Regions from separate parts of the Novosphingobium gossypii genome, predicted to be linked through region 1. Evidence: riboswitches for the same ligand, from Rfam matches in the RefSeq annotation. Region 1 holds a riboswitch; each other region holds the start of a gene.

Region 1 (4,800 bases):
GGGCCTTCAGCCACCAGCCCCACAGGGGCGCGGCTGCGAACAGCGCCAGCAGGGCGGGCGCCAGTGCCACGGCGCCGATAACCGCCGCTACCGACCATGCCAGCAGATGCGCGCGACTGACACCTTCCCGGAATCGCGATCCCAGTCCGGCATGCAGCGGCGGCAGGAACAGTGTCCAGCCGATCGGAGCGATGCGGGCGAACACCGGCACCAGCACCAGCGCAGTGACCTGCGCCGTACCCGCAGGCTGCGCACAAAGCGCATGCAGCAGCACCAGCTTGCCCAGCAGCTGCAGCGCGATTGTCACCACCGCGAAGCTGCCGACGTGCGGGTCCGCCATGACGCTGGACAGGCGCGCGCGGTCCCCGTGCGCCGCGCCGGCACCGTCCGCAACGTCGCCCAGCCCGTCGAGATGCAGCGCGCCGGTCATGGCGACCCAGCCGAGGAGGCCCGCCAGCGCGCCCGTCCATGGATCACGCTGCTGCAACAGCCACCACGGCAGCGCCACTGCCCCGCCCACGACCAGCCCGGCCACCGGAAACCAGCGCATCGCTCGCGCAAAGTCGTTCGCGTCTGCCTGTACGCGGGGCAGCGGCAGCCGGGTCAGGAACTGCAGGGCGAGGATCAGTTGCTTCATGGCGCCAGCCCCACGATCTGCGCGGTGGGCGCATCGCCGGGCCACAGGCGCAGGGTCAGCAGCGCGGTGCAGGGAAGGTCGAAGGCCCAGACCTGCCGATGGTCCATGCCGCACAGCACGGAAAGCGCCGCGCGCATGGCCCCGCCGTGGGTGATGACCAGCGCCGGGCCATGGAGCCGGTCGATGGCGCGGACCACGCGGCTGCGCAAGTCGGACCATCGTTCTCCTCCGGGCGGGGCATACGCGTCGGGGTCATTCCAGAACCGTTCGTAGGCGGCAGCGTCCAGTTCGTGCACCGCGCGCCCGGTCCACTCGCCGAAATCAAGTTCGCGCCAGTCGGCATCGACGTGGTACGGGCAGCCCCGGATGGCTGCGATGTCACCGGCGGGCATGCTAGTACGACACAGATCCGATGATATCACGGTGGCGAATTCCAGCCCTTGCGCCCGCACAACGCACCGCGCGTCCTCGGTCGGCAGGGCGGGTTCGTCGACATGGCCCAGCAGGCGACCGGGGCGCTCCGGCGCGCCGTGGCGCATCAGGTGGAGCAGGGTGCCGGTCATCCGGCGGCCGGCCCGGCGCTTTCCCGCCCGGCGACTGCGGCTTCCTCGAAAGTGGCCATGCCGTTGTGGGCGGCGAGCGCAGCCTTGACCAGTGGCACCGCCAGCGCCGCACCCGACCCCTCGCCCAGCCGCAGGCCAAGCCGCAGCAATGGCTCCAGCCCCAGCGCTGCCAGCAGGCGGGCGTGCCCCGTTTCGGCAGAGCAGTGCGCGGCCAGGCAATGGTCGGTGACCTGCGCATTCGCTTGGGCCAGCGGCGCGATTGCAGCGCACGCAATGAATCCGTCCAGCAGCACCGGCACGCGCGCCAGTCGCGCCGCCAGAAACGCGCCCGCCATCGCTGCGATCTCTCGCCCGCCAAGGCGGCGCAGCGTTTCGAACGCGTCGGTACAGTGGGGGCCATGCAGCGATAGCGCCGCATCGACCGCGGCGGCCTTGCGCGCCAGCCCGTGGTCGTCGATCCCGGTGCCGCGCCCGATCCACGCGGCCGCGTCGCCGCCGAACGCCTGCGCGCACAGGGCGGCGGCGGGGGTGGTGTTGCCGATGCCCATCTCACCCACCAGCAGTAGCTGCGTGTCCGGGGCCAGCGCGGCGGCGCCCCGGTTCAGCGCGTCGAGGCATTCCTCCGCGCTCATCGCCGGTTCGCGCGCGATGTTGCCGGTGGGCCGGTCAAGATCGAGCGCGACTATCGACAGCGTTGCCCCGCAAGCCCGCGTCAGGACATTGATCGCCGCGCCCCCGGCCTCGAAATTGGCGACCATCTGCGCCGTGACTTCGGGCGGATAGGCGCTGACGCCCTGCGCCGCGACGCCGTGATTGCCGGCGAACGCTACCGCCTGCACCCGGTCCGCAGCCGGGCGCTCGCGGCCTTGCCAGCCTGCCATGAACACCGCGATATCCTCAAGCCTGCCCAGCGAACCCGGCGGCTTGGTCAGGCAGGACTGGCGCTGCAGCGCGGCGTTGCGGGCGGCCTGGTTGGTCGCAGGCAGCGCGGCAAGAGCGGCGGCAAAGGCGGCGGGATCGGCAAAGCGGGTCACGTGCAGACGAAGCCTTCAGGTGGGGTGCGGGTGATGAAGTGCCCCTTCACCCCCTGCGGCCATTCGCGGAAAGGCACACGGCCTTCCTCACTGGCGGCGTGGCGCACCGCGTATTCCAGGATGGCGCGCGCGGCGTCCGCATCGGGGGCGAAGTCGCCCAGCACGTAGCCCACCTTGCCCGGCGCGCGGATGTGGACGGTGCAGTGGCGGCTGCAGGCGAAAAGGCACGGCATGGTCTGGATCTGCACGCCCTGAAGCGCGGGGTCGGCATCCTGCACGCTGCGCATCGCCGCTTCCAGCACTGCGCCGCCGCGGCGCCCTTGCGCATCCTCCTGCGCGTTGGCGGTGTGGCGGCAGGTGTTGCATACGACCACGGACGGGCCAGCGGGGACGGGAGCCAGCATGGTCAGGGCCGGCTGCGCATGGGCGCGGCAGGAGCCGGTGCTGCGATGGAAGTCGAATGGGATTTCACGTCGGATCCTTCAGGCAAACGGCGTTACCCCGTCGGTTGCCGAAGGCGGGCAGGGTGCCGGCGCATCATGCAGCGCGGCGCCTCCCGCAGCCTTCAGGCCGGCGGAGCGATGCTGTCGTTGCACGAGGAATGGGCCCCCGTTCGGCCGGCACACCCTGTCCGGTCGAAGAACGACTGCGACCGGCAGGTCTCCTGGCTCACGGGTCATCGCCTTTTCCGACCGCCTTCTCAGGTGCTTGCGCACCCAATGGCCTGTGGTCGGATGACTCGTCCGCTTACAGTTGCAGGGGCAGCCCGGGCATTGCACCCGCGTTCCCTTTTGATCCCCTTGCGGGGAACCTGTCGCACGCAGGCACGTATCGTGCGGGCTGCCGCTGTGCAAGAGGCCGATGCTTGCGCCGATCTGCGGGAGACCATAGGTGACTGCGGGATGACGGACGATCCCGCTGTTTCCTGCCCGGCCTGGCTGGTGTCCGCTCCTGCTTCGGGGCAGGGCAAGACGCTGGTGACTGCCGCGCTCGCCCGCCGCCACCGCAATGCCGGGCGGCGAGTACGGGTGTTCAAGTGCGGCCCCGATTTCCTCGATCCCATGGTGCTCGAAGTGGCAAGCGGAGCGCCGGTCCACCAGATCGATCTGTTCATGTGCGGCGAAGACCAGTGCCGTGCCCTGCTGCACGATGCCGCGCGCGAAGCGGACGTGATCCTTGTCGAAGGCGCAATGGGCCTGTTCGATGGCGATCCTGGCGCGGCGGACATGGCGCAACGCTTCGGGCTGCCGGTGCTGGCGGTGATCGACGGCTCGTCGATGGCGCAGACCTTCGGCGCAGTGGTGCACGGGCTGGCGACGTATCGCCCCGGTGTCGAGGTCCATGGCGTGATCGCCAACCGCGTCGGCAGTGCCCGCCATGCCGAACTGTTGCAGCGGGGAATGCCGGACGCGGTGAAGTGGCTGGGAACTCTGCCTCGCGATGCAGGGGTGGCGCTGCCCGAACGGCACCTGGGGCTGGTGCAGGCGGCGGAGGTGGCGGACCTCGATGCGCGGCTGGATCAGGCGGCGGCGCTGCTGCCCGACGCCGCGCTTGACCTGCCGCCGCCGGTGCGGTTCACCCCGTCAGCAGTGGGCCATGAAGCGGATTTGCATGGTCTGCGCATCGCCGTTGCGCGGGACGAGGCTTTCGCCTTCATCTACCGCGCCAACCTGCAATGGCTGGAACGATCGGGCGCGCGGCTGGCGTTCTTCTCACCGCTGCGCGATGCGGCTTTGCCAGAATGCGACGCGCTGTGGCTGCCGGGCGGCTATCCCGAACTGCATCTACAGGAGCTTGCCGCCAATGACTCGATGCTGGCGGCGATCAGGGCGCACCATGCGGCGGGCAAGCCAATTCTGGCCGAGTGCGGGGGGATGCTCTACGCCTGCGCCTCGCTGACGGATCGGCATGGCGCACGGGCCGACCTGCTGGGACTGCTGCCGGGCCATGCGACGATGCAGGCGCGGTTCGCCGGGCTGGGGATGCAGCAGCTCGACCTGCCCGGCGGCACGCTTCGCGGGCACACGTTTCACTATTCGCGGCTGGATACGGCCCTCCTGCCGGAGGCAATGGCGAAGGCGCCGGAGGGGGCGGCGGGAGAAGCGTTTTACCGCGTCGGCTCACTCACCGCCAGCTACATGCACGGTTACTTCCCTTCCGCCCCGCAGGCGGTGGCGCGGCTGTTCGGTCAGGCTTCGACCAGCGACTGAGGTTTGGCAGCCGGCACTTCGGTGCCGCGCGGGTCTTCGCTGGCCTCGACGATGCCGGGGGCGGGGACGCGGAACACCTTGGCGCGGTCGGCCTTGTCGCCCAGGTTTTCGCTGGAGGTCAGGCTGATCAGCCAGGGCGACAGGAACAGGCCGACGATGATCGGCGAGAGCCACACCGCCGTCGTCGTATCTAGAAACGCGGTTGCCGTCAGCGCCGCGCCCAGCAGCAGATGCTCGCGCAGGTCGGGCAGCACTTCGCGCACGGTGATGCGGCGGGCATCGCGGGCCTGGGTGTTCCAGCCCGCCGAGATGCCCAGCAGCAGCCCCAGCAGCGCCTTGGTCTGGGTGACCATGGT
Region 2 (4,800 bases), on a different contig from region 1:
TGCAGCCCGACGGCAGCTACATCACGCCCCAAGGCGATCGCCTGACCAACGACATCGACAAGGCGACGTACTTGCGCACCACGCAGGACTGGATCGTCTCACCGTTGCTCAAGAACACCAAGGGCTTGGCGGGCGTCGATTCCATTGGCGGCTATGCCAAGCAGTTCCTTGTCGTGCCGGATATCCAGCGCCTTGCGGCGATGAACGTCACGCTGACAGATCTGGCGACCGCTCTGGAAAAGAACAACACCAGTGTCGGCGGCGGCTTCGTCAACCGCAACGGTGAGGGTCTTGCGGTCCGCTCCGATGCGCTGGTCCGCAACGCCGGCGAATTGGGCAAGGTCGTGATCGCAACGCGCGAAGGCGTGCCGATCATGTTGAACCAGGTCGCATCGGTGAAGACCGGCCAAGCAATCCGCATGGGCTCGGCGTCGGAAAATGGGACCGAGGTCGTTGTTGGCACCGCGATCATGCGCATTGGCGAGAACAGCCGGGTCGTGTCGACGGCCGTCGCGGATCGCCTGAAGGAAATCAATGCCTCGCTCCCGCCCGACGTGATCGTGCAGCCGGTGCTGAACCGTACCGACCTCGTCAATTCGACGATCAAGACGGTCGCGAAGAACCTCAGTGAGGGCGCGCTGCTGGTCATCGTCGTCCTGTTTGCGCTGCTCGGCAATTTCCGGGCTGCGCTGATTGCCGCGATGGTCATTCCGGTCACCATGCTGCTGACCAGCTTCGGCATGCTGCGCACCGGGGTCTCCGCAAATCTCATGAGCCTTGGTGCCCTCGATTTCGGCCTCATCGTCGACGGCGCGGTCATCATCGTCGAGAACGCGCTCCGGCGTATCGCCGATGAGCAGCACTACAACGCTCGCCTGCTCACGGTTCAGGAACGGCTTACCACCGTCGCTACGGCGGCGCGTGAGATGATCCGTCCCTCGGTCTACGGGCAGGCGATCATCATCCTCGTCTACGTGCCGCTGCTCACGCTGACCGGCGTGGAGGGCAAGACCTTCGTGCCGATGGCACTGACTGTCATTATCGCGCTGGCCTTTGCCTTCGTGCTTTCGCTCACGGCGGTGCCGGCGGCAATCGCGATCTGGTTGTCCAACCGGGTCGAGGAGAAGGAAGGCCGCATCATGTCCTGGCTCAAGGCTCGCTATGAGCCGGGTCTGGACGAGGCCATGAAGCGCCCGGTGCTCACCGTAGGCTCCGGTGTCGTCGGGTTCGTCGTCGCCATCGCTGCCTTTATGACGCTGGGCCAGGTGTTCCTGACGCAGCTCGACGAGGGCGATCTCCTGATCCAGGCCCTGCGCATTCCGGCGACCTCTGTCCAGCAGAGCCAGGCCATGCAGGTCCCGATCGAGAAGATGGTGTCGAAGCAGCCGGAAGTGCAGTTCGTCTTCTCCAAGACCGGCACCGCCGAACTGGCCTCGGACCCCATGCCGCCCAACGCCACCGACATGTTCGTGATCCTGAAGCCCCATGACCAGTGGCCGGACAAGAGCGTGACCAAGGACGACCTCATCGCGCGCATGGAAAAGGAACTGAACAAGTTCCCCGGCAATGCCTACGAGATCACGCAGCCGATCCAGATGCGCTTCAACGAGCTCATCGCCGGTGTGCGCGGTGACGTGGCGGTGAAGGTGTTCGGCGAGAACTTCAACGCGATGAACGCCACCGCCGAGAAGATCGCAGGCGTGCTTCGCCGCACGCCGGGCGCTGCCGACGTGAAGGTGGAGCAGACCACGGGCCTTCCCATGCTCGACATTCGCGTCAACCGCGACGCCATGTCACGGCTCGGGGTCACGGCGCAGGATGTGCAGGACATCGTCACTGCGACACTCGGTGGACGCGAGGCTGGCATGATCTTCGAAGGCGACCGCCGCTTCCCGGTGGTGATCCGTCTCTCCGAAACCCAGCGTTCGGACATCGGGCTGCTCCAGCAGGTGCAGGTTCCGGTTTCCTCCAGCGGGGCCGGCCTGCAGTTCGTGCCGCTCTCCAGCATCGCGGATATCAGCGTCGTCGATGGGCCCAACCAGATCAGCCGGGAGAACGGCAAGCGCCGTGTCGTCGTTCAGGCCAACGTGCGTGGCCGTGATGTGGGCAGCGTGGTCGCCGATGCGCAGGCTGCCATCGCCAGAGATGTCCGCCTGCCTGCAGGCAGCTATCTGGAATGGGGTGGCCAGTTCGAGAACCTCGCTTCCGCACGCGACCGCCTGCAACTCGTGATCCCGGCCTGCTTCGCGCTGATCCTTCTTCTGCTTTACGGCGCGCTGGGATCGGTACGCGATGCTGCGATCGTGTTCACCGGAGTGCCCTTGGCACTAGTGGGCGGCGTGCTGCTGCTGTTCCTGCGTGGCATGGACTTTTCCATCGCCGCAGCCGTTGGCTTCATCGCGCTATCGGGCATCGCGGTGCTCAACGGCCTTGTCATGGTCTCCTCGATCCAGGACCTAATGCGCAAAGGCATGGATCGGGCAGAAGCCGCTCGAACCGGGGCTATCCAGCGCCTGCGTCCGGTCGTCATGACCGCGCTCGTTGCCAGCCTCGGCTTTGTGCCGATGTCGTTGGGAACGGGTGCAGGCGCCGAAGTGCAAAAGCCGCTGGCCACGGTTGTCATCGGCGGGCTGATCTCGGCCACGCTGCTGACGCTGTTCGTGTTGCCTACGCTCTATGCGCGGTACGGTCGCAAGGACGTACCGCTCGGTGAACCGCAGCGCCAGCCCGATGGATCTAACGTCGCGCCGAAGGCTCACTGATGGACTGTGGGAGGAAGTCGCCCAATGAATGGTTTCCTCCCCAGCCATTGAGGAGAAGGAACTTGATGATGGTGATCAATGCGCTGCGTTTGCTGGCCTAAAGGAATCCTATCAAATCGGCGTGGCCCGTGCTTAGGGGCACTGCTCCGGCTTACGCCGGAAAGGTCGGCTTCCTGGCAAATCCCGCTTGCGCGCAGTGCGCTCTCCGGCTAGCTCGTCTCATCCGTTTTCCCCGTGAGGGATGGCGGACAAGATCGCGCCGGTGCCTCGAAAGAGGCTTAAAATGGGAACACGGTGAGAGGGTTGCGATCCTCGAATCCGAGGCTGTCCCTGCAACTGTAAGCGGTGAGCGAGATACACATCACGCGGCAGGGCAAGGGCCCCTGCCGTAGCCACTGGGCCGGACGCTAAATCCTGCGAGGCCTGGGAAGGCCGTGTATCAAGCTATGACCCGCGAGCCAGGAGACCTGCCTGCGTCCGGTCGCTCTTGCTTTGGTCCAGGGGATGGCCAGGGCACGGTGTTTCTCCGTCTGAGCGACGAACCAGCGGCAGGGGCCGCACGGTGCGCTGAGCGGTCGTCCCTTCGTTATGGGCGCCCGGCCGGTCGGTGCGCCGGCCGTTCGTGAACGGCAGACCCCTGCTCCGGATCGCATGGCGCTCGACAGGGGGATAAGATGAAGTTCGCTACAATTTCGCACACGGCGCTTGCCGTGGCGCTTGGTCTTGCCTGGAGCACGCAGGTTTGTGCCGAGGAAACCGGTGAAGATCAGGCCATCGTTGTCACCGGCACCAGCCTTGAAGAAACGCTGCCGCAAGAGCTTTCCCGCTACGGCAACGACGTGGTGACCGTCAGCGAAACGCAGATCAAGGGCAGCGGCGCGGTAGACGTGGTCAAGGCGCTGGAATCAGTACCTGGGCTCTACATTCGCGCCCGTAACGGGCCGTTCACCTACGTCGATGTGTCGCTGCAGGGTTCGCGCACGCAGGACGTGCTCTGGACGATGGACGGCATCCGCCTCAACAACCGCCTCTATGGCGGAACATCGCCCAACGACACGCTTGCTGCCAGCATGATCGAGCGTATCGAAGTGCTGCGCGGCGGGGAAAGCCTGTTCTACGGCACGCAGGCTTCGGCGGGTGTCATCAACGTGGTGACGCGCGGCTTTACCGACGATTTTAACGGCCAGGTCAATGCCTCCGTGGATTCCTGGGGCGGCACCACGGTAGATGGCTACTTGCGCGGCGCGGCAGGCAACCACCGCTTCGTGGCCTATGCTTCGCATAACCGGTCGGAAGGCTACACGCCTTACAGCGCCTATCAGCCCAGCCTCACCGATCGCCACCTCGGCTACGACTTGTGGTCGGCTGGTCTCAAGTACCAGTACGACCTCGCCCCCGATCTGGTGCTCAATGCCCAGTACCAGCACACCAAGGCCAACCTCGACAACCTCTCGCCCACGCGCATCCGCGAGAGCCGCAACGATCGCAACGAGGAAATCGCCAGCGTCCGCCTCGATTACACCGGCAGCGACGCCGTGCAGTTCTTCCTCAAGGGCTATTTCCATGACTGGAAGACGGCCTACGTCCAGATCCGCAATTCGCTTCCCGACCTGCAACCGCAAGTGATCTACCCGGCAGGCACGTTCTGGGGCTATCGCGATTGGGGCGGCAGCGCGGTGGTCAAGCTGCATCTCCATCCCGGCCTCGAGTACCTGCTGGGCTATGATTTCCAGAACTTCAGCGGGCGTGATGACGTGCTGCTGATCGCGCCGACCAGCGAGCAGGTCCATGCCGGAATCTTCCAGGTCCGTACCACCGACGAGATTTCCTCGAAGGGCCGCCTTGCCGCGGGCCTGCGCTACAACCGCACGGACGGGGCGAAGAAGACGATCTGGAACCTGTCCGGCCGCTACGACTTTGCCGACGCGCTCTATGTCGAGGCGAACGGCGGCACCTCCTTCGTACTTCCCGACGCCTCGCAGCTTTATGGCAACGACCCCTGCTGCGAGATCGGCAACCCGAACCTGAGCCCGGAGCA
Region 3 (4,800 bases), on a different contig from region 1:
GATGTTGACAGCCATGGCATCTGTCGAGAGCCTGTATCCTTGAACTAGGGCAATACAGGGGCTCTCCATGATCAACCGTAATCGCCGCCGCGCCGGGGCTTGGCTTGTTGCCACCGCGCTTTCGACATTGCTCCCGACCACGATCCATGCACAGGAAACTGCTGCTGAAGACAGCGCCGACGATGCCATCGTCGTCACCGGCAGCCGCATCCAGCGCTCGGATTACGGGGTGGCCAACCCGCTGGTCACCGTCACCGCCGAAACGCTGGAGCAGTCCGGCAACGTCCAGATCATCGACACTCTGGCGCAGAACCCGGCCCTGCTGAATTCGCTGGGCGGCTATCGGACGTCCGGTTCGCAGAGCGATTTCGGCGCAGTAGGCGTGGCGCTCCTCGATCTGCGCGGCCTGGGTGAGAACCGCACGCTGGTGCTGGTCAACGGCCGGCGCCACGTCGCTAGCCTGTCCGGCTCCGCAGCCGTCGACATCAACACCATCCCGACCGACCTGATCGAGAGCGTCGACGTGCTGACCGGCGGCGCATCGGCCATCTACGGTGCGGACGGCGTGTCGGGCGTGGTCAACTTCCAGCTCAAGCGCGACTTCGAAGGGCTGAAGGCCAGCGGACAGATGGGCATCTCCAGCCGTGGAGACGCCGGCCAGCGGTACGGCTCGCTGACGTATGGCCGCAATTTCAGTGACGGGCGCGGCAATGTCGCCTTGTCCTACGAATTTCGCGAACAGGATCGGGTGTCCAGCACCCGCCGCGCGCGGACCGGCGATCCCCTGCGCACGTATGGCATCGTGCGCGATCCGGCGGACTTCCCGGACGATCCCGCCGTGCCCGATCGTCGTCCGTTCAACAACCTGCGCTATGCCGACAGTTCGCCCGATGGCGCGATCGATCTCGATCTGGATGGCATCCCGGACTACACCGGCTCGGGCAAGGTCTATGACCGGGGCCTGCTGCTGCCGTCGTCAGGCGGCCTGACGCAGGGCGGCGACAGCACCCCGCTGGCCGGCTACCAGGGCGACCTGCAGGCCGCCAACCGCGTTCACAACGTCAACCTGCTGGCGCATTACGACTTCAGCGATGCGGTTTCGTTCTATTTCGAAGGCAAGTACGTCCGCAACAAGACCTTCACGCAGGCGCAGCCGTCGTTCGATTTCTTCACGTACCTGACGCCTGAGAACCCCTACCTGCAGGAACGGTTCGCCGGCATCGCCTCGACGGCGGACGGCGCCTACATCTCGCGCGACAACTACGATCTGGGTGTTCGCGGTGAGACCAACGACCGCGAAACGATGCGGTTCGTCGGCGGCTTCGAAGGGCAGATTTCGGATCACGCGCGGTACGATATCTATTACACTTTCGGGCAGACCAAGTCGAAGATCGGTCTCACGAACTATCGCATCGAAGATCGCTATTATGCGGCGCTCGATGCGGTGGTCGATCCGGCCACGGGCAATGTCGTATGCCGTTCGAACCTGGTGGGCGGCAACATCGACCCCAACAACTTCGATGCGCCCGCGACCACCTTCACGCCCGGTGCCGGCAGCGGCTGCCGCCCGCTGAACCTGGTGGGCAACGGCGTGCGCGATCAGGCGGCGGTGGACTGGATCAACGCGGACATCATGAACCGCGCCAAGATCCAGCAGCATGTCGTGTCCGGCTCGATCTCGGGCGATTTCGGTCAGTTCTTCGAACTGCCGGGCGGTCCGGTCGGGTTCGCGCTGGGCGGCGAATATCGCAAGGAAAAAAGCCAGTTTACCCCGGATGCGCTGCTGCAGCAGGGGGCACTGGCCGACTTCTCGCTGCAGTTGCCGGAACGCGGCAGCTTCGACGTCAAGGAAGCCTTCGCGGAGCTTTCGGTGCCGGTCCTGAAGGAAGTACCGTTCGCCTACAACCTGAGCTTCGGTGCGGCGCTGCGCCTTTCCGATTACTCGACGGTGGGCAAGACCACCACCTGGAAGGTCGATGGTACTTACGCCCCGATCCGCGACGTGACTTTCCGCGGCACGTGGTCCGAAGCCGTGCGCGCGCCGAACATCTCCGAACTGTTCGCCCCGCGCAACGGCGGCTTCTCGTTCATCAGCGATCCGTGCGACCCGGTGTTCATCGGCGAGGGCACCCAATACCGCGTGGCCAACTGCCAGGCGACGCTGCAGGCGGCGGGGCTTTCGCCCGCTCAGATCGCGGCGTTCAACCCCGAAAACGATCCGGCGGCAACGGTCAGCCTTCCCGGTTTCTCGGGCGGCAACCGCAACCTGCAGGAAGAGACCGCGCGGACCTGGACTGCCGGCGTGGTTGTGCGCCCCAGCTTCATCCCCGGGCTGGTCGCTTCGTTCGACTGGTACGACATCAAGCTGAAGAACGCGATCAACACGCCCACCGCCGAAGAAATCGCGGAACTTTGTGTCGATCAGCCGACGCTGGACAACGTTTACTGCTCCAACATCACGCGCACCCCCGGCACCGGCTATATCTCGGATTGGTTCGTGCAGCCCCAGAACGTCGCCAATTTCCGTACCTCGGGCGCCGACATCAAGCTGAATTATGCGTTCGACACGGCGCGGGCCGGATCGTTCGGCGTGACCCTGGTGGGCGGCTACCTCAACAAGCTTGAGTTCATCCCGACGCCGGGCGCGACAGTCGATGTGGACCGCGAGGAATCGTACTATCCCAAGTGGAACGCGACCGCGGACGTGACCTGGAAGCTGGACAAGCTGACGGTGAACTACGGTGTCAGCTGGTTCAGCAAGACGCGCCGCTACACGATCGAGGAACTGGCCGCCAACCCAGACATCTCCGATCCCAGGTATTTCCGCTACAAGGAAAAGTGGCAGCACGACATCTACGTCGCCTATGACGTGGATGAGCGTTTCCGCTTCTTCGTCGGCGCCAACAACCTGTTCGACCAGGAACCCTCGATCGCGTCCACAAACTACCCGATCAGCTTCGTGGGCCGCTACATGTACGCAGGTGCCAAGGTCACCATGTAGCATCGGCCTTCGGGCGGCTCGCAACGGCGGCCGCCCGGACCCTGGTTCATTCGCGACGGAATCGGTTGGTCACCGCGCAAGTTCGTTGTAAGGCGCAGGTCCGGCTGCGGAGCGATCCGTTGGCCGGACATGATCGTGCCGGTGCCCTTCACGGGGCTTAATCGGGAATGCGGTGCGGGGGCCTGGCTCCCAAATCCGCGGCTGTCCCTGCAACTGTGAGCGGATAGCGCGATGCACTCGCCTCCTTCAGGGAGGCAGCCACTGGGCCGCAAGGTCCGGGAAGGCGTGCATCAAGCTGTGACCCGCGAGCCAGGAGACCTGCCGGCGCACTGGTCGCTCTTGCCTTGGTCCAGGGGATGGTCACGGCACGGTTGTTCTTCCGTCTGGGCGACGAAGCGGTGCGGCCGGGGCTGCACGTGCGCGCGTCGCCGGGTGCCTTTTGCGCCCGCCCGTCGGCCCGCGTCGGTCGGCGTCTGCCGATAAGCCCCGTCCCTTGGTTCGGCCCGGCGCGCGGGGTGGGTTGCCTGTGACGGCGCAAGGAGAAGGACAGGTGCGGGGCTGGTGCCCCGATGCCTGGCATCCGATGATGGCCGGGGACGGACTGCTGGTACGGGTAAAGCCGCATCTGGGCCGGATGAGCGCTGTCGAGGTGCAGGCCCTGTGCGAGGCCGCGCTGGCTTACGGTAACGGCCAGATCGACCTGACCCGTCGCGCCAACTTCCAGATCCGCGGCGTTGAGGAGGCCTGTTGGCCGAGGCTGCTGGAGCAGCTTTGCGCTGCCAACATCGTCGACGGTGATGGGGAGCAGGAAAGCCGCCGCAATATCCTCGCCGCGCCGGACTGGCGGGCAGGCGACGACACCGCGCGCATCGCTGGCGAACTGCGCGATCGGCTGCAGGAGTTTTCGCAGCTTCCGGGCAAGGTGGGCTTCGTCATCGACGCGGGCGAAGGTCTGGCGCTGGCGTGCGAACCCGGCGATTTCCGGATCGAGCGCGCCGGTGACGGCAGCCTGCTGCTGCGCGCGGACGGACGGGATCGGGGTGTTACGCTGCGCGTCGGTAGCGAGGTCGATGCTTTGCTGGCCCTGACGCGCTGGTTCGTCGACAGTGGCGGCGCGGCGGCACGGCGGATGGCCCGGCACGATACGCCGCTTCCCGACTGGGCCGCTGGTGACGCCCGTCCCGCCCCTGCGCTGCCGGCCATCCTGCCGGGTGAGCGGCCCGGCGGGATCGTCTTCGGCGTGCCCTTTGCGCGGATCGAGGCGCGCGTGCTGCTGGACCTGATGCGGACGCCGGGCGTCACCGGGCTGCGTCTGACGCCGCGGCGTATGCTTTTCGTCGAGGGCGCGACTTTGCCAGACATTCCCGGTCTTACCACCGATCCCGCCGATCCGCTGCTGCGCGTCGATGCCTGCCCGGGCGCACCCGTCTGCCCGCAAGCCAGCGTGGAGACGCGCGATCTGGCGCGGCTGCTTTGCACGAGCGTGCAGGGCGGCCTGCATGTTTCCGGCTGCGGCAAGGGGTGCGCCCGTTCGCGCCCCGCCGACGTTACCGTAGTGGGCCACAATGGCCGTTACGACCTTGCCTTCGCTGCCCGCGCCGATGCCGAACCGCTGTACCGGGGGTTGGACAGCGCCGAAATCCTCGTCCTCCTTGGAGCTTCCTGATGCCGCATGTCTACGAGAAGGACGGCGCCGCGATCTATCGCCAGTCCTTCGCCATCATCCGCGCCGAGGCCGATTTGATGCGCTTCGACAGCGATGAAGAGCCTGTCGCCGTCCGCATGATCCATGCTGCGGG
Region 4 (4,800 bases), on a different contig from region 1:
CGATGGTGACCCCCACCTCAGAGGCAGGCGGAGAAATGGACCCTGAAACAAGTTCAGGGTGACGGGATGCGGGGGGCGGGGGCAGGGTGTCGATCCACTCTGCCGCCAGCAGTTCCAGCCGCTCCACCGTATCCCCCAGCGTGCGCCATGGTTCGTCAGACACCGCGGCCAGCACGCCCGGCCTTGGCCCCTCCCAGCAATCCGCCATGCGGCAGTCCAGCGGGTCGAAGGCAAAGCCGAAATCCTGCGCCAACGCCCGCAGCAGCGATGCCTGTTCCGGCCCGTCATACCCGCGAGGGGTACGGGCCAGCGCCACCAGCAGGTCGCGCCGCAGGCGACCCTGGGGCGATTGGCCGAAGACGTGCAGGCCATCGCGGATCTGCAGTTCCTTCAGTTCGCACAGGTAGTTGTCGATGGCGGACAGGGCATCGTCGCCATCGCCCTGCGCGCCTGCGTCCTTGTCCAGCCCTTGCGAGCGGGCAAGGTCGATGATGTCGCGCCGCAGCCGTTCCAGCCGGCGCGGGTCCATCCCGGCGGCCAGATAGTATTCGTCCACCAGCGCTTCGAGCTGCTTCAGCGGGCCGTAGCTTTCCGCGCGGGTGAGGGGAGGCGTCAGGTGATCGACGATGACCGCGCCAATGCGCCGCTTGGCCTGCGTGCCTTCGCCCGGATCGTTGACGATGAAAGGGTAAAGCTGCGGCACCGGCCCGGCGCAAATCTCGGGGAAGCAATCGGCGGACAGCGACACCGCCTTGCCGGGCAGCCATTCCAGATTGCCGTGCTTGCCGACATGAACCAGCGCCTGCGCGCCGAAATGGCGGTCGAGCCAGACGTGGAAGGCGAGGTAGGCATGCGGCGGCGGCAGCGCCGGGTCGTGGTAGGTTTCCTTGGCGTCGATGTTGTATCCGCGCGCGGGCTGCACGGCGACGCAGACGTTGCCGAAGCGATGGACCGCCAGCCGGAACGCGCCTTCCCTGACGAAAGGGTCGGCCTCCGGTGCGCCCCAGCGCGCGACCATGGCGGCCCGCGCGGCTTCGGGCACTTGCGCGAAGGCGGCCTCGTAATCGGCCAGCGGCAGCGTGATCTCGCCGGGCCTGTCCAGAGAGGAAAGGTCGTTGGTCACACCAGCCGTCATCAGGCGCATCAGGGCCTGCCCGTCGGTGGGCGCATCGGCGATGTCGTACCCCGCCGCTGCAAGGCTCGACAGGATAGAGGCTGCGCTGGCGGGCGTGTCGAGACCTACACCGTTGCCGATCCGTCCGTCGCGGTTGGGGTAGTTGGCAAGCACCAGCGCTACCTTGCGCGCCTTGGGCGGCGTGCGCCGCAGGGCCGCCCAGTTGGCGGCCAGGTCCGCAACGAAGGCGACCCGATCTGGGGCGACGCGGGGGACGACGATGCCGCACTGGGTCACTTCGTCAAACCGCTCGGCGGCCTTGAAGGCGACGGCGCGGGTGAACAGGCGGCCATCCACTTCGGGCAGGGCCACGTTCATCGCCAGGTCGCGCGGACCCAGACCACGCGCGGCATCGCGCCAGGCGCTTTCCTCCACGCCCGCGAAGGCGACCTGCAGGATGGGGCAGTCGGCGCGTTCCAGCACGCCGCCGACGCGCGGTTCGCCGCTGGAAGAGGACGCGAAGCTGGTGGCGTTGACGATCACGTCGGGCGCGATCCCGTCCATCAGACCGGTCAGCCAGTCGATCGCGAAAGGTTCCCGCAAGGCGCGGACGTGGACGGCGGCGACGTTGAAGCCGCGCAGTCGCAACGCTGCCACCATCGCATCGACCGCGTTCAGCGTGCCCGCGATCATCAATGCGCGGTAGAACACCAGCAGCACGACCGGCGCGTCCGGCTGCCATGACGCGCGCAGGTCGGCCAGCGAGGGACGGTCGATCCCGGCGAGGTAAAGGCCCGCATCGGCCACCGGCACGGGATCGTCGGCCTGACCGCAATCGGCGTGGATCAGGCGCGCGGCGGTGCGCAGGAAGGACAGGGCGTTGGCCGTGCCGCCCTGCCGCAGGTAATCGCGCAGGTGCTCCACGGTGGCGGCGGGCAGGGTGGATGCCCGTGCCAGCGCCGGGTCTTCCTCACGCCCGTCGGCTATGGCCGCGAAGGCGATGCCGCGCTCCCGAGCCACCAGCGCGATCTCGTCAATGCCATAGGGCCAGTAACTCTTGCCGCCCAACAGCACCACGCAGACGAACTTCGCGTGCGCGATCACCTTCTCTACGTAGAGGTCGACCGAATAGGGGTGGCGCAACTGCAGCAGATTGGCGAGGCGCACGCTTGGGCTGGTCCCGGAGGGCGCCCCTTGCGGCAGTTGCGCCGCCGCTTTCGCGAAGCACGCCAGTTCGCTGTCCGCCACCGTCAGGATCACGATGTCGCCCGGCTGCTGGTCGAGGTCGATCGCCTCCTCGCCGTTGGAGATCGTGCCGGGGGTGGCGGAAAGCAGGTGCATCAGGCGGCGACGGTGCCGAGCACGTCCGCCAGCGCGGTCTCTATCGCCGCGCGGTCCAGACCCTTCTGGCCGATGATCACCAACTGGGTCCGGCGCGGTTCCTCTGCCTTCCAGGCGCGGTCGAAGAAGTGCTGGATGCGCGGACCCACGCCCTGCACGACGAGGCGGCTGGGCTTTCCGGCAAGCGCCACCATACCCTTCACGCGCAGCACGTCATGCGTGGCGATCTGTTCCCGCAGCCCCGCCAGCAGCGCGTCGAGATCGGCCACTTCGCGCCCTTCGAGGATGAAGGTGTCGAAATCGTCGTGGTCGTGATCGTCGTCGAGGCCGTCGATGTGCGACTTGCGGCTGTCGAGATCGTCCTCTGCCGCCGCGACGATGCCGAGCAGTGCGGCGATCTCGACCGCGCCGTGATCCGCGCGCACGATCTTAACGCCGGGGCGGGTATGCGAAAGGACGGTTTGCTCCACTTGCGCCAGCACGTCGGCATCGACGAGGTCGGTCTTGTTGAGCACGACCATGTCGGCGCAGCCCAGCTGTTCCTCGAACAGTTCCTCCAGCGGGCTGTCATGGTCGAGGTTGGGATCGGCGGCGCGGGCGGCAGCCAGCGCATCCTCGTCAGTGGCGAAGCGGCCAGCGGCCACCGCATCTGCATCGATCAGCGCGACCACGCCGTCTACCGTGGCGCGGGTGCGGATGTCGGGCCACTGGAACGCCTTGACCAGCGGCTTGGGCAGGGCAAGGCCGGACGTTTCGATGATGATGTGATCGGGCGGGGTGGGGCGGTCCAACAGCTTCTGCATGGTGGGCAGGAAATCGTCGGCCACGGTGCAGCAGATGCAGCCGTTGGCCAGTTCGAGGATGTCGTCCTCCGGGCAGGCTTCGTCGTTGCAGCCCTTCACCAGTTCGCCGTCGACGCCAACCTCGCCGAATTCGTTGATGACCAGCGCCAGGCGGCGGCCATGCGCGTTCTGCAGCAGGTGGCGGATAAGCGTGGTCTTGCCGGCGCCCAGGAAGCCGGTGATGACGGTGGTGGGTACTTTGCTCAAGGTCTGCACTCCCGCGCCGGCGACGTTTCGCGGCGGGGCTTACCGCCGGGCTGACGGCGGCGCAGGCAAGGGCGACGGACAGGCGCGAAGACGCCCGGCGACCCTGTCCGCTGCGGCCCCATGCCGCATGCGTGTCGTCGCTCAGACGGTGAACCGTGCCGCGGCCATCCCCTGGGCCAAAGCAAGAGCGACCGGACGCAGGCAGGTCTCCTGGCTCGCGGGTCAACGCATCGATGCACGGCCTTCCCGAAGCCTCGCATGTCGCAGCGTCCGGCCTCAGTGGCTGCTTCCCGCGCTGTGGGGAAGCGATGTGCATCGCGCTCGCCGCTTACAGTTGCAGGGACAGCTGCGGATTCGGATGGAAGACCATCCCCACCGCCTTCCCTTTTAAGCCCCTTTCGGAGCACCGGCGCGATCTTTGCCCAGACGATAAGTCCGGACCCGGTCGCGGATACCGGGGCGCAAAGGCGCGCGCAAGTGCCGTGTTGCGGCAACCTTGGCGGTCTGCGACCATTGAGCGGTAAACTGCTGAAGGAGATATCGTTTTGCCAGCCCTGCGTTTCATCGGCATTGCCGCAGCTCTGGCGTCGGTCGTGGCCGTGCCCGCACGCGCCGATCCGATGCTGGCCGACGTCTCTTACGGCCGGCCTGTCCAGCACTTTGGCTTCACCAGCCAGAGCCAGACGCTGGACATGGCCTACCTCGATGTCATGCCCGCAAAGCCCAACGGTCGGACGGCGGTGCTGCTGCACGGCAAGAACTTCTGCGCAGGCACGTGGGATACCACGATCCGTGCGCTTTCAGGCGCCGGGTACCGCGTGATTGCGCCCGACCAGATCGGGTTCTGCAAGTCGAGCAAGCCGGAGCGCTACCAGTACGGGCTGCACACACTGGCCGCCAACACACACGATCTGCTGGTGCGGCTGAAGATCGAAAAGCCGGTGATCGTCGGGCATTCGATGGGTGGGATGCTGGCGATGCGCTATGCGTTGCAGTACCCGGCCGACGTATCACAGCTGGTGCTGGTCAACCCGCTCGGGCTTGAGGACTGGCGCGCCAAGGGGGTGCCCAACACCACGGTGGACAAGCTCTACGCCGCCGAACTCAAGACCACGCGGGCCAGCATCAAGGCCTATCAGCAAAGCACGTATTATGCAGGCCAGTGGCGCCCGGACTACGACCGTTGGGTGGACATGCTGGCGTCGATGTACGCGGGGCAGGATGGCGCGATCGTGGCGTGGAACCAGGCGCTGACGTCGGACATGGTATTCAACCAGCCGGTCATCCACGAAATCC

The links. Region 1 has a riboswitch for cobalamin ahead of GGR40_RS09450 (DUF1636 domain-containing protein). Riboswitches for the same ligand answer to the same signal wherever they lie in the genome.
Region 2: it holds a riboswitch for cobalamin, as region 1 does, so the genes downstream of both, GGR40_RS21895 (TonB-dependent receptor plug domain-containing protein) here and GGR40_RS09450 (DUF1636 domain-containing protein) in region 1, are expected to answer to the same signal.
Region 3: it holds a riboswitch for cobalamin, as region 1 does, so the genes downstream of both, GGR40_RS13350 (cobalamin biosynthesis protein CobG) here and GGR40_RS09450 (DUF1636 domain-containing protein) in region 1, are expected to answer to the same signal.
Region 4: it holds a riboswitch for cobalamin, as region 1 does, so the genes downstream of both, cobW (cobalamin biosynthesis protein CobW) here and GGR40_RS09450 (DUF1636 domain-containing protein) in region 1, are expected to answer to the same signal.

The regions. Positions count from the first base shown of each region.
Region 1 covers NZ_JBNPXM010000003.1:382,705-387,504, forward strand. The annotation lists gene GGR40_RS09435 (adenosylcobinamide-GDP ribazoletransferase) at 1-637, opposite strand, end outside; gene GGR40_RS09440 (histidine phosphatase family protein) at 634-1,200, opposite strand; gene cobT (nicotinate-nucleotide--dimethylbenzimidazole phosphoribosyltransferase) at 1,197-2,234, opposite strand; gene GGR40_RS09450 (DUF1636 domain-containing protein) at 2,231-2,638, opposite strand; cobalamin riboswitch at 2,872-3,064, opposite strand; gene GGR40_RS09455 (cobyrinate a,c-diamide synthase) at 3,137-4,444, shown strand; gene mdoH (glucans biosynthesis glucosyltransferase MdoH) at 4,423-4,800, opposite strand, start outside.
Region 2 covers NZ_JBNPXM010000023.1:12,702-17,501, forward strand. The annotation lists gene GGR40_RS21890 (efflux RND transporter permease subunit) at 1-2,762, shown strand, start outside; cobalamin riboswitch at 3,006-3,251, shown strand; gene GGR40_RS21895 (TonB-dependent receptor plug domain-containing protein) at 3,437-4,800, shown strand, end outside.
Region 3 covers NZ_JBNPXM010000006.1:216,953-221,752, reverse strand. The annotation lists gene GGR40_RS13355 (TonB-dependent receptor plug domain-containing protein) at 68-3,001, shown strand; cobalamin riboswitch at 3,124-3,341, shown strand; gene GGR40_RS13350 (cobalamin biosynthesis protein CobG) at 3,552-4,667, shown strand; gene GGR40_RS13345 (precorrin-8X methylmutase) at 4,667-4,800, shown strand, end outside.
Region 4 covers NZ_JBNPXM010000001.1:1,066,761-1,071,560, reverse strand. The annotation lists gene cobN (cobaltochelatase subunit CobN) at 1-2,455, opposite strand, end outside; gene cobW (cobalamin biosynthesis protein CobW) at 2,455-3,504, opposite strand; cobalamin riboswitch at 3,688-3,930, opposite strand; gene GGR40_RS05420 (alpha/beta fold hydrolase) at 4,050-4,800, shown strand, end outside.